DNA from 3 places in the Lysinibacillus sp. RC46 genome. Region 3 is predicted to be linked to each of the others. Evidence: riboswitches for the same ligand, from Rfam matches in the RefSeq annotation. Region 3 holds a riboswitch; each other region holds the start of a gene.
The links. A riboswitch is a leader RNA that binds a small molecule or an ion and turns the genes downstream of it on or off. The one in region 3 is predicted to bind cobalamin.

Region 1: it holds a riboswitch for cobalamin, as region 3 does, so the genes downstream of both, ABH966_RS11780 (ribonucleoside-diphosphate reductase subunit alpha) here and nikA (nickel ABC transporter substrate-binding protein) in region 3, are expected to answer to the same signal.
Region 2: it holds a riboswitch for cobalamin, as region 3 does, so the genes downstream of both, ABH966_RS24510 (hypothetical protein) here and nikA (nickel ABC transporter substrate-binding protein) in region 3, are expected to answer to the same signal.

Annotation. Positions count from the first base shown of each region.
Region 1 covers NZ_JBGCCF010000011.1:36,055-40,398, reverse strand. The annotation lists gene ABH966_RS11785 (ribonucleotide-diphosphate reductase subunit beta) at 1-624, opposite strand, end outside; gene ABH966_RS11780 (ribonucleoside-diphosphate reductase subunit alpha) at 637-2,850, opposite strand; cobalamin riboswitch at 3,013-3,200, opposite strand; gene ABH966_RS11775 (hypothetical protein) at 3,311-3,994, opposite strand; gene ABH966_RS11770 (ECF transporter S component) at 3,991-4,344, opposite strand, start outside.
Region 2 covers NZ_JBGCCF010000042.1:37,799-42,142, reverse strand. The annotation lists gene ABH966_RS24520 (class I adenylate-forming enzyme family protein) at 1-61, shown strand, start outside; gene ABH966_RS24515 (acyl-CoA dehydrogenase family protein) at 63-1,730, shown strand; cobalamin riboswitch at 1,807-1,989, shown strand; gene ABH966_RS24510 (hypothetical protein) at 2,018-2,218, shown strand; gene ABH966_RS24505 (ABC transporter substrate-binding protein) at 2,318-3,283, shown strand; gene ABH966_RS24500 (FecCD family ABC transporter permease) at 3,280-4,281, shown strand; gene ABH966_RS24495 (adenosylcobinamide amidohydrolase) at 4,278-4,344, shown strand, end outside.
Region 3 covers NZ_JBGCCF010000004.1:16,089-20,432, forward strand. The annotation lists gene ABH966_RS04905 (alpha/beta fold hydrolase) at 1-611, shown strand, start outside; gene ABH966_RS04910 (hypothetical protein) at 996-1,295, shown strand; cobalamin riboswitch at 1,461-1,654, shown strand; gene nikA (nickel ABC transporter substrate-binding protein) at 1,805-3,418, shown strand; gene nikB (nickel ABC transporter permease) at 3,490-4,344, shown strand, end outside.

The DNA of each region.
Region 1 (4,344 bases), on a different contig from region 3:
CGAGGCCACCATTTTTTGATTGCGTGCTAAATGATAGAAGAACGCAAAGCCAGAATAGAAGAATAAACCTTCTAAAATCACATCATAAACAATCGCTTCTAGCATATTTTCAACAGATGGCTCCTCGGAAAATGCTTGGTAGCCCTTAATAACGAAATCATTACGTCGCTCTAGCACTGGCTCTGTACGCCAAAAATCAAATGTACGATCCTGCTCGTCTTTGTTGACAATACTTGATAGCACGTAGGAATAAGAGTGATTATGGATTACCTCTTGTTGCGCTAAAATAATCATTAGTGCATTTAAACTTGAATCTGTTAAATAATCCGCTACTTTCCCCGCAAAATCGGTTTGTACACTATCTAATAGTGCTAGCAAGCCAATGATTTTTAAAAAGGATTCCTGTTCATCTGCTGATAGCTGTGGAAACTGTTTGACATCATTGCTCATATTAATTTCAAACGGTGTCCAGAAGTTCCCTAGCATTTTTTTATACTTAGGATATGCCCAGCTAAAACGCACATCATCCCAGTTCAAAATGTTAGAAGAACGTCCGTTGACAATTCCTGTTGAACGGTTCGGTGCATCTTTATCCATAATTTGTCGTTTTGTAATAGTTGTCATTGTTATTTCCTCCTAGCTCGCGCAAGACTCACATTCTAGCAATTCTACAGATGTTGAGCGCACATAATAAGTCGTTTTTACACCGCTCGCCCAAGCATTCATATGCAATGCTAGTAAATCTTTCGCCTTAATCGTATTTTGAACGTATAAATTAAGTGAAATGCCTTGGTCGATATGACGTGCTCGTGCAGCATTTTGCTTGATTGTCCAATTTTGATCGATGAAATAAGCAGATTTATAATACCAAGTTGTCACAGGTGATAGATCAGGTACTGTTACTGGAATTTTGTAATCCTTCTTCTCTTCTGAATAACTCTTTTGGAAGATCGGATCAATCGTAGCCGTACTGCCTGCTAAAATAGATGTTGATGAGTTCGGTGCAACTGCCATTACATAGCCGTTACGCATACCTTTCTCAGCAACCGCGGCGCGTAATGCATTCCATTTATGACTGTCATAGCCACGTTTGTCAAAATACGCACCCGTATGCCAATCTGAGCCTTCAAATAATGGATAAGCTCCTTTTTCACATGCCAAATCGTTAGAAGCACGAATCGTTAAATATGCAATTTCTTCATATAGCTTGTCCGCAAACTCTACAGCTTCCTCAGACTCCCATTGAATTTCTTTCAAAGCTAATAAATGGTGCCAGCCAAACGTTCCAAGTCCAATACCACGGTAGCGTAGGTTCGTAATTTCTGCTTGTTTTACTGGAATTGTATTTAAAGCAATAACGTTATCTAACATACGTACTTGAACTGGGATTAATCGTTCTAGAACACCAGCCGGTACTGCTCTACCTAAATTGATAGACGATAAGTTACATACAACGAAATCTCCAGGCTTGCGACGTGTTACGATGACATCATCTTCAAGGGTAATAGACTCAAATTCAGTAGCTGACATATTTTGGAATATTTCTGTACACAGGTTCGAGCTGTAAACCATCCCTTCATGCTTATTCGGATTCATGCGATTGACTTCATCTCGATAGAACATAAACGGCACGCCTGTTTCAAGCTGAGAGCGCATAATACGCTTCATAATATCAATGGCTGGTACAACTTCACGACTTAACAATGGATTGGCGATACATTCCTCATATTTAGTACGGAAAGAGCCGTCACCCTTTTTCTCATCATAGAAATCCTCTAGTGAAAAGCCCATAACTTCTCGCACTTCATGTGGGTCAAATAAATGCCATTCCCCGCGCTCTTCTACCGTTTCCATAAATAAATCCGGTAAGCATAGCCCTGTGAAAATATCATGAGCACGCAAACGCTCATCCCCATTGTTTAAGCGTAAATCTAAAAACGTAAAGACGTCTTTATGCCAAACATCTAAATAGACAGCAATAGCGCCTTGTCGTTGACCAAGCTGATCGACTGAAACCGCCGTATTATTAAGTTGTTTAATCCATGGTAAAACACCACTTGATGCACCTTTAAAGCCTTTAATAGATGAGCCTCGGCTACGAATTTTACCCATATAAACACCAATACCACCGCCGTACTTCGATAATGTTGCGACATCTGTATTCGTGTCATAAATGCTTTGTAAACTATCATCTACTGTATCGATAAAGCAACTTGATAGCTGTCCATGTGTTTTACCTGCATTTGATAATGTTGGTGTGGCAACAGTCATATATAAATTACTCATTGCCCAGTAAGATTCACGTACTTTTTCTAAACGATTTTCTGTTTCATCCTGCATCAGAGTCATCGCAATGACCATCCATCGTTCCTGCGGTAATTCCACCGGTGTTTTCGTGTAATCACGGACTACATAGCGGTCCATTAATGTTTTTAAACCTATATACGTAAACAACTCATCTCGACTTGATTCTAAATAAGAAGCGAGTTCCTGAAGCTCCTGCTCACTATACTTTGTTGTTAAACTTTCATGATACAAACCAACTTCTGTATAGTGTGCTAAATGTTCTGGGAAAACCTTATAAACATCTTTCACTGAGACACCACGACGCATCGCAAATTGGTCATATAATTTTTCTAAATAAATTTGAGCTGCGACAAATGTCCAGTATGGCTCCTCTTCATCAATGAGGCTAAGCGTTTGTAAAATCATCGCATCTGCCCATGCTTCAAATGTGGCATTGTCGTTTTTTCGTAGCCATCGATCCGATAACCTCACAAAACTTTCGAGTTCATCCTCCGTGTAACTTTTCTTGAGCTTAGTCATTTGCTGTTCGATTTGAATTGTCATGTACACATTCTCTCCCTTTCCTTCTCCAGCAACACAAAAAGCGATCACGCAACATCTATCGGTTACGTGATCGCAGTAAAATCGGAAATGGAAATGAAGGATAAGCGCACAAAGAAGTGAACAAATCTCTCGCCTCCACTTCTCAATCCCCGAAGAATGTGTTGCTGTCTTGAACATATCGGCAGGTCTCCTGGCTCATGCTTCCTCCAAATGATCACCTTCCCGTTCTTCACAGTGGCCTACTCATCATTTGTCAGCACTTACAGTTGCGGGGACAGCTTCGGCCTAAGATGACTCTTTTTCCGAATTCCCTTTTAAACCATATTGGTACCGTTCGTCCAAAATACTATATATTGTGTTTTAACTCCTAAACAAATCTAACATATTGTGTTTATTGTTGCAATAGGCGATTTGCCCCTTGCAAGTTATAAAGTGCTACATTTTCTCGAAGCAAGCCCAATTACAATGCAGTTTTACGTAGTTTTTCAAAATTTCTAGGAAATTTTTTTTGTGCTAGCTGCTCTTTTTCAGGCTGTATTCCTAGCAAAACTACTGCACATGGACCAGCCGATTTCTCAACATCTAACGAACTTTTGACCTGTTGCTCGCTAAAAAGGCGGGTAAATTCTGCTTGTAGACCTTTTGATCCAACTGGCCATACTTGCTGCACAATCCCCTCTTTCCACGCCTGAAAAATAGGTTGGAGCTGTGCGACATCTTCAGGCTGAGCAAGGATTTCATTGCCTACAAGCGGTAATCCATAGGTGTACCAACTAAGCTGTTCATACTTAGTTGCTGTGTGTTTTTGCTGTTCACCTAGCATCGTTATAGATAATCCTGATTGTAGAGTCGGCATATTGGACTCTGTACTACCGTCTATCGGTGGACAATTAAGCCCCGCCTCATCAAAAACCTGCTGAATGCCTGCAACATAACGAGACCATGCAGCATCTCCTGAAAAATTAGCGAGTAAAATATGGTTTGGTAAAGCATTTGCAGCAAGCTGCTCTAAAAAAGTAACACGCGCCGTGAAGTATGCCGTTAGTTTGTCTGGAGCAGACACAACATCTTGTGGTTTTTCGCCAATGGCTGCGGCATTATCTGTTGTAGCAAACAGCTCACCTATTTTTATTGCATTTCTCAATGTACTCGACCTTCCTTACGCACAAACACCTTTGACAGAATTGGCATCACAATTGCAACGATCACCAGATTTACGAGTGTTGCCAATGGAAGACTAGTCAGTGACGCCCAGTAAAATGCCGGACTAATGATAAAGTAAAATGGTAAAGGTGCCACAACACCATTTAAAATAAGTGCCACGGGCCATTTCCAGAAATGCATTCCTTTTTTATGCATGACCCCAAAGACCCATACAACAATAAACATTTCTACTGCGATAATAATATGTAGTGGCCCTAGAGGGAAGCCAGTAGTTAAGGCTGAGATAAAATGCCCAATGACTCCCGCAACCCCAGCTAATACTGGAGATAA
Region 2 (4,344 bases), on a different contig from region 3:
ACCACGAAATGCATCGGGCAAAATACTAAAACAATCCTTGAAGGGACAAGAGGTGAGATAGCATGAAGGTTTTACAGCGGGAAGAAATGAAAACAACAAATTTTTTTAACGATAATGATACACTTCATAAAGTTTTAGAAATGATGCTAGATAAAGAGTTTGTGGACTATGCAAAACGTGAGTTAACAGATTTTGGTGAGCTTTGTGCTGGAGATATTGATGTGAGAGCCAAACATACGGATCGAGAGGGTGAACCTCGATTACAAAGGTATAATGCCTATGGTGAAGAAGTGTCAGAGGTTTGGGTTAATGATGGCTATAAAAAAACAATAGAAGAAACGTACAATACCGGCATAGTTGGCTATGTGCATAAGGATATTCCGCAATTAGGTAGGAAGGGAAATTATGTGTATAGCTTTGCTCAAGGCTATATACTATCACATGCTGAGCCAGGCTTTTACTGTCCTGTTACTTTAACAATGGCAACGGCTTATCTCCTTGATCATTATGCGAGTGATGAGGTAAAGGAGCGCTTTTTACCACATGTTTGTGCAACAGGAGATACAGAGCTATATGAGGGGGCTACATTTTTAACGGAGCGTCAAGGTGGCTCTGATGTTGGGGCGAATGTTGTGGAGGCAAGACAGGACGGCAATCAGTATCGCTTATATGGGGAAAAATATTTTGCATCAAACGCAGGAATGTGTGGAGTAACTATGGTATTGGCGCGCATGAAAGGGGCTCAGGTAGGCTCAAAGGGCTTAACATTATTTGCAGTTCCGTGGCGAAATGAGGATGGCACAGTTAATAATCTCCGCATTCGGCGTTTAAAGGATAAACTTGGCGTTAGAGCAGTGCCTTCTGGTGAGGTGGAATTTGATGGTGCGCTAGCATATGTTGTTGGTGATCCGAATAAAGGAATTTATTATATGCTGGAGGCACTTAATTTATCAAGAATTTGCAATGCGGTTGCTTCTATCGGCATTATGCGCCGCGGATATTTAGAGGCGAAGTATTATGTGACAAATCGTCATGCCTTTGGTAAACCTTTAACGCAATATCCTATGATTCAGGATACACTAGGGAAATTCGCTGCCAAGCTTCATGTAGAAGTTGCCACGGTTTTTGATCTTATTCAGCTTTACGATAAAGTAACTAGTGGGCAGGGGAATAAAGAAGACATTATTTTAAACCGCTTGTATATTGCTATCATGAAAAAAGAAACGGCAGAGCAAGCTGTACATTATGCTAGTGAAGCCATTGAATTACATGGCGGAAACGGCTATATTGAAGATTTTGTTACACCTCGGTTATTAAGAGATGCACAGGTACTTACTGTGTGGGAAGGGACTGCGAATATTTTAGCTTTAGAGCTCATTCGTTTAGTTGATAAGTTTCATGCGCACGAAATGTTTGTTCGTGTCATGGAAGAACGTCTAGAAAAACTAGTTGCCAGTCCATTAGTTGAAATTGTCGTGGATCAATTAGCAAAACTAGAATCAACTTTGCAAACATTTAGCCGTTTAGATGATGCAACAAAAACGTTTGAAGCAAAAAAGGTCGCAGAGAAAATGGCGCATTTATATGAAAGTGTGGTAGCAGTCGAATGGGCACAAAGATTCGGTGGCAAATATGAGAAGCTAGCAGATATTTATTTAGAGCACACATGGGCATTGCGAGAAATGGGTGCACCAATGAAAACGGTACAGTATTTTTCAGATATCGTTTAACTTCTTTTAGTATATTGATTTGTTTAGAAGTCGTCTCGAATGGAGGCGACTTCTTTCATTTTCATGTATAATACAATCAACTGAATATTATAAAGGTTCTTTACTTAAGTAAAGTGAAAAGGGAAATCGGTGTAATTCCGATGCGGTCCCGCCACTGTATGTGTGAGTTTTTTCAATCTGCGCCACTGAAAATTTCGGGAAGGCTTGAAAAAGCGTATGGAGCACGAGCCAGGAGACCTGCCTTTATAGAAAACACGTTGTAGCCTACGAGGATAGGATGGTGGATTTTGTATATGTATTTTTGTGCAAATTTGACCCCCTCATTATTTTATGATGAGGGGTATTTGTTTTGGAAGATGAATGTCGATAAATTTGAAAACATGGGCGATAAATTCACAATGTTAGGCGATAAACTCAAAAAGTTGGGTGATAAATTCACAATGTTAGGTGATAAACTCAAAATGTTGGCTGGAAGTTCGCAATGTTGACGATAACCCCACAATGTTAGGCGATCAAAAACTAAAATGTATCGATCAATCAGAAAAACAATAAAAACTATACGCACAAATAGACTAAGGAGGATTCACATGAAGAAAATTTGGAAAATAGGGTTATCAGCATTTTTAGCTATGGGCTTACTTGCTGCATGTAATACAAAAGAGGCGACAAATGAAAAGCCGTCATCTTCTGAGCAACAAGAGACTGCAAAAGTAGATCAAGCAACATTCCCAATGACGATAAAGGATGCTACTGGCAAGGATATTACGCTAGAGGCACCTCCTGAAAAAATTGTCTCACTCATTCCGAGTAACACAGAAATATTATTTGGCCTTGGCTTAAATAATGAAATAGTTGGCGTGACCGATAATGACGATTATCCACCAGAGGTTACTAAAAAAGAAAAGGTTGGCGGTATGGATTATAATATTGAAAAAATTATTGCTTTATCGCCAGATATCGTTTTTACGCATGCGTCAGGTATGAGTTATTCAAAAGGAGCCATTGAACAGCTTGAGGCGGTAGGTGTGAAAGTATTTGTTGTAGCGGATGCAAAAAACTTTAATGAAACTTACACAACGATTGAACAGCTTGGTCGTGCAACAGGAAAACTAGAAGAAGCTAAAAAAATTGTTGCAAATATGAAGGCAAAAGTTAAAGAAGTTGAAACAAAACTTGACGGTGTTGAGCCGAAGAAAGTCTTTGTAGAATCGTCTGATGAGCCACAGATTTATACAGCTGGTAAAGGTACATTTATGAATGAAATGCTAGAAATGATTCATGCTGAAAATGTGGCAGCAGATGTAAATGACTGGTATCAAATCGATGCTGAAAAAATTATCGCGAAAAATCCAGATGTCATTGTTGTGGCATATAATTATGTACCTGAAATTTTAACGAAAATTCCACAACGTGCAGGCTTTGAGACAATCTCTGCCGTAAAAAATAAAGCCATAGTACAAGTAGATGAAAATATGATAAGTCGTCAAGGTCCTCGATTAGCAGATGGTCTTGAGGAACTAGCAAAAGCTGTCTACCCTGAGGCGTTTAAATGAGTAAAACAATTGTAGCCTATGTAACAGCAATTACGCTTCTAACCATTAGCATCTGGTGTGGTGTGGCGATAGGCTCAGTTCATATTCCACTAGAAGTGTTGTGGAATAAGGCGGCTGATGAAACAGCCGCCAATATTTTATGGAAAATTCGATTACCCCGAGTCCTGCTGGCAGGGCTTGTAGGGGCGTCACTTGCAATTGCAGGGGCAGCTTTTCAGGGCTTATTAAAAAATCCTTTGGCTGATCCTTATACATTAGGTGTTTCCTCTGGTGCATCAGTTGGCGCAGTTATGACAATTTTTTTTAGTATATCAATACCTGTAGTAGGCCATTTTACATTGCCGACCTTTAGTATGATAGGTGCCATATTAACGATGGTAGCTGTTATGGGCTTTGCTAGAATAGTAGACCGCTCGCTAAAAATGGAAACTCTTATTTTAACAGGGGTTATATTTAGTTCATTTTTAGGTTCTTTGATTTCATTAATGATTGCATTGTCTGGTGAAGAGCTACGCCAAGTAATCGGATGGTTGCTAGGCTCAGTATCGATGCGTGGTTGGCCATATGTTCAGATGATTATTCCGTTTGTCATAATTGGCTCAATTATGCTTTGGACACAAAGACGCGAGTTAAATGTTCTGTTATATGGTGAAGAACGCGCGCAGCATTTAGGTGTCAATGTTAAGCGCAGTAAATATATTATTTTAGTGGGTGGATCCATGTTGACGGGAGCTGCGGTAGCTGTTTCTGGAACGATTGGCTTTGTTGGTTTAGTTGTTCCTCATATGACGAGAATGGTTTGGGGTTCTGATCACCGTCATTTATTGCCATTATCATTTTTAAATGGGGCAACTTTGCTGATTATTTGTGATTTAATAGCACGAACAATTATTATGCCAAGAGAGCTACCGATTGGTGTCATTACTGCATTTATTGGGGCGCCCGTTTTTTCCTATATTTTTTATAAGCAACGTAGAAGCAAGGGGGTACGGGCATGATTGTTGTTGAACATCTTTCCGGCGGCTATGAAGACGTACCGATCGTCCAGGATATAAGTTTTT
Region 3 (4,344 bases):
AATGGTATAACGATGTATTCGAACGAGTCTTAAAAGAACCCTTTTATATTTTGGGCCATTCTTGGGGAGCTGATATAGCTTTACACTATGCTAAAATGTACCCTAAAAAAATTAAAGGGGTTATCTTACTTGATGGTGGCTATACGTTTCCAGATTTCCAAGAAGATATGACCTTTTCTAAAGTATATGATGGGTGGAATGATTATATGGAGCATTCCTCGGTTTTTGACACTTGGGCTGATGTAATCGGGGAGTACCAACAATATACTGACCGATGGAATGAAAAAATTGAACAAATGGTTCAAACACTTTTTAATAAAAGAGAAAAATATGAACTTATTACTTCAAAGTTTACTGTATTATCTATTATTAAAGCATTTTTTAGAGAAAGTTTTACAACAGCTTATCCATACATAAAATCACCATTGATTCTTATCCACGCAACTCTTCCCAAAGAGTTAATAAACGCTAGAAGAACTGGAATCAACAAATTAAAACAGCATATAGAAAATGTCACCATTGTTTCAATGGAAGCAACTGATCATATGGTTCATTGGGATAACCCTAAAAAAGTAGCTAATGAAATTCATAACTGGGTATCTAAATGTTGAGCTACGTGGCGATTGCAAAAAAATATTACACCAATTGAAGTGAACGGAACCTCGGAAATTGGGGACGTTGTGGTCATTTCTTTAATAGTAGCCTCATTTCTAGCTGCATTTTTTAGCCAAAAGGGCAAGTTGAGAATTTTTTCTTTAATTGTTTCCGCGATTCCAGTGCTTTTTCTACTAGGATTGATTTTACTACCGATATTTTATTTGTTAGAGCAATAATCGGATACGTTCTTTGTAAAAAGATGGTGAAGTTATTGCACTTCAACTAACGAATGCTTTAATTATAAGAAGATTGGGGAAAAGATAAAATATTTCCGAAATAAAGGTTATCTATTTGTTGCTTGAACACCAATAAAAATTGTTAAAAAGAGTGGTGATAAAGTGGAGAATGTAAATCAAAATAAGCGTATTCTTTATGCGGTTTTCGAGCATGATATTCAATTGCCAATCCTAGATATTACTCATCCCCTTTTCAACGCAAGTATTGATGAACAGGCGTATCATTTGAGCTGTCTTAAGTCAGCCAAGAGCATTGAATCATTAAAAAAGATGCCTGGCTTTATCCGCAACATCTTTCTGACTACTCCCACAGATAAGCAGTGGGGTTCTTATGTACTTAAGAGAAGCGTTACAAAGCTCTCCACAGATGGTGTTGCCATGTCCTGTGTACAACATCTTTGATTTATCTTCTGTTCCATAAGACTTTCTTATTTACACAACCGATGTTGTACAAGACCAGGACTAAGATTCCTGGTCTTATTATGTTAGTCATTACTATAAGGTTTTTATTATATTCAGAAAATAAAATTGACGTGAACATTTGAGCATGTTATGTTTAATACTAATTTCATAGCAATCATTACAAGTTTGAATGAAGAAAAGCTTTCATTCAATTAAAAGGAAAATGGGTGTAAATCCCATGCTGTCCCGCAGCTGTAAATGAGGAGTTTTGTTTAGATTACCACTGAGTGAATACTTGGGAAGGTGAAGCAAAATCATGATTCATGAGCCAGAATGCCTGCTTGTAAGGAGATTCATTGATGATCTACGAAAGATAGGGAGATGGATGGGGGCTTACTCACAGTAAGTTATTCTGTCCTTATTCTTTTGGAATAAGGTTTTTTTTATGCCTTTTTTCACTCTGTAGATTCTTCATTTAGTGCACCACAAACAAAGATAGGAGACAGAAAATGAGATTGACAAAGTACTTACTTCCTTTCATGCTTGTTATGATGTTCAGTTTACTTACTGGCTGTACAAGCACTGAAAAGGAAGAGACAGCAACGAAACAACAGACTGACGAAAAAATGATAACGATTGGATGGCCATTAGATGTAGGTCCATTAAATCCCCATACATATTTACCAAATCAAATGACAGCACAAGCGATGGTCTATGAATCATTGGTTGAATATAACGATGACGGAACAATTACGCCGAAACTAGCAGAAAGTTGGGACATCTCAAAGGACAAAACTTCTTATGTTTTCCATTTAAGAAAAGATGTCAAGTATTCTGACGGAACGGCTTTTAATGCAGACAATGTGATTCGTAACTTTCATGCAGTTTTAGCAAATCGTGATATGCATTCTTGGATGGGCATGGTTAATCATATTAAAGAGGTTGTGAAAGTGGATGACTTTACAATTCGTTTGCAATTGGATGAACCCTATTACCCTGTCTTAAACGAACTTGCCTTCGTAAGACCTTTCCGTTTTTTAGGTGATAATGGATTCCCTAATGGTGATGCGACAAAAGATTCAATCAAAGCACCAATTGGGACAGGCCCATGGGTATTAACAGATTACAAAAAGGATGAATATGCTTTATTTAGTCGCAACGAAAACTACTGGGGAGAAAAACCTCTTGTAGAACAAATAAAAGTAAAAATTATCCCTGATTCAGAATCTATTTCGTTGGCCTTTGAAAATGAAGAATTAGATTTAATATATGGTCGTGGCATCATTAGTTTAGATAACTATACGTTTTTAAAAGATAGCAGGAAATATAAAACTGCTACGTCTGAACCTTTATCTACGCGAGCACTACTGTTTAATACACAATCAGGACCGTTAGCAGAATTAAAGGTACGTCAAGCGATTCAATATGCAATCAATAAGGAACAGATGGTTGACAGTATTACACATGGTACTGAAAAAGTGGCCAATACACTATTTTGGGATGCTGTGCCTTATGCCAATATTGATTTAGCGCCAATTTTATATAATCCGAAAAAAGCGCAACAATTGCTAGATGAAGCGGGATGGACGCTACAGAAGGGTGAAAAAATTCGCTCTAAAAACGGACAGCCACTAACATTAGATTTAATCTACATTGCGACAGATGCGATTCAAAAACCTATGGCAGAACTAATGCAAGGTGAACTAGCAAAAATAGGTGTACAATTGAATTTAGAAGGCGCAGATGTGATGGTAGGTCTGCAAAAATTAATGGATGATCAAGTTGATATTAATTTCTGGCGTACAAATGGACCACCAACAGATCCACATAGCTTTGCTAATGAATCAGCTACACCAAACGCTAATGGTGTCTATGAAGCGAAATTAGGCTTACCAAATGCCAAAGAAATCGATAATAACATTCATCAACTATTAGTAGGTACAGATGAAAAAGAGCGAGTGCAACTTTATACGGATATTTTAACAATGTTCCATGATCAAGCACTATTCTATCCTATATCTTACGAAACAAATAACGTGATTTATCAGCCATATATGAAGGATTTTGCTCCACGTGCATCTGAATATGATATTCCATTTGCACAAATGGATAAAGAAAAATAACTGTAAAAGAGAGAGTATGTTTATCAAAGACAGCTCTCTCTTTATCATAGGATTGATTAGGAAGTGACAGCATGTATGAATCGACATGGATGTTTTGTTTAAAAAGAATTTTGACTTTACCGTTTGTACTATTGGGCGTATCCATCCTGACCTTTGTATTTATTCGTTTCGTTCCAGTAGAACCTGCTGAGGTCATTCTTAGATTGGCAAGAGTTGCACCAACAGCAGAAGCCATTCAAGCATTGCGTGAAGAACTTGGAACAGACAAACCTTTTCTTATTCAATACTTACTATGGATAAAAGGCGTTTTGCATTTAGATTTTGGTACATCTTTTGTTAGTAAATTACCAGTAGCACATGAACTTTTCGCGAAATTACCCGCTACCATTGAATTAGCAGTTGCTGCATTTGTGTTAATTTTAGGATTAAGTATACCATTAGGGATCATAAGTGCATTATATAAGCATTCCATCATCGATAAAATCATTAGACTATTGACTATTATGAGTGTATCGATTCCAACATTTTGGTTAGGTTTTTTACTGTTATATATATTTAGCTTGAAATTAGGGATCTTCCCGACAAATGGAAAGGGCACACTAGCACATCTGGTTTTACCTGCATTCGCATTAGCTTTACCAACAATTGGACTGATCGTTCAGTTTATCCGTACAACCATCATTGAGGAATTACAACAGCAGTATGTTCAATATGCACAGCTAAGAGGATTAAAAAACTCTGTGATCCTCGTACGCCATGTTTTGAGAAATGCTATTATCCCGCTAGCTACTGTGTTAGGTATGACGCTTGGTAATTTACTAGGTGGTGCAGTAATTGTAGAGCAGGTTTTTAGTTGGCCAGGACTTGGGAGGTATTTAATAGAATCCATTATTAACAGGGATTACCCAGTTGTACAATGCTATGTA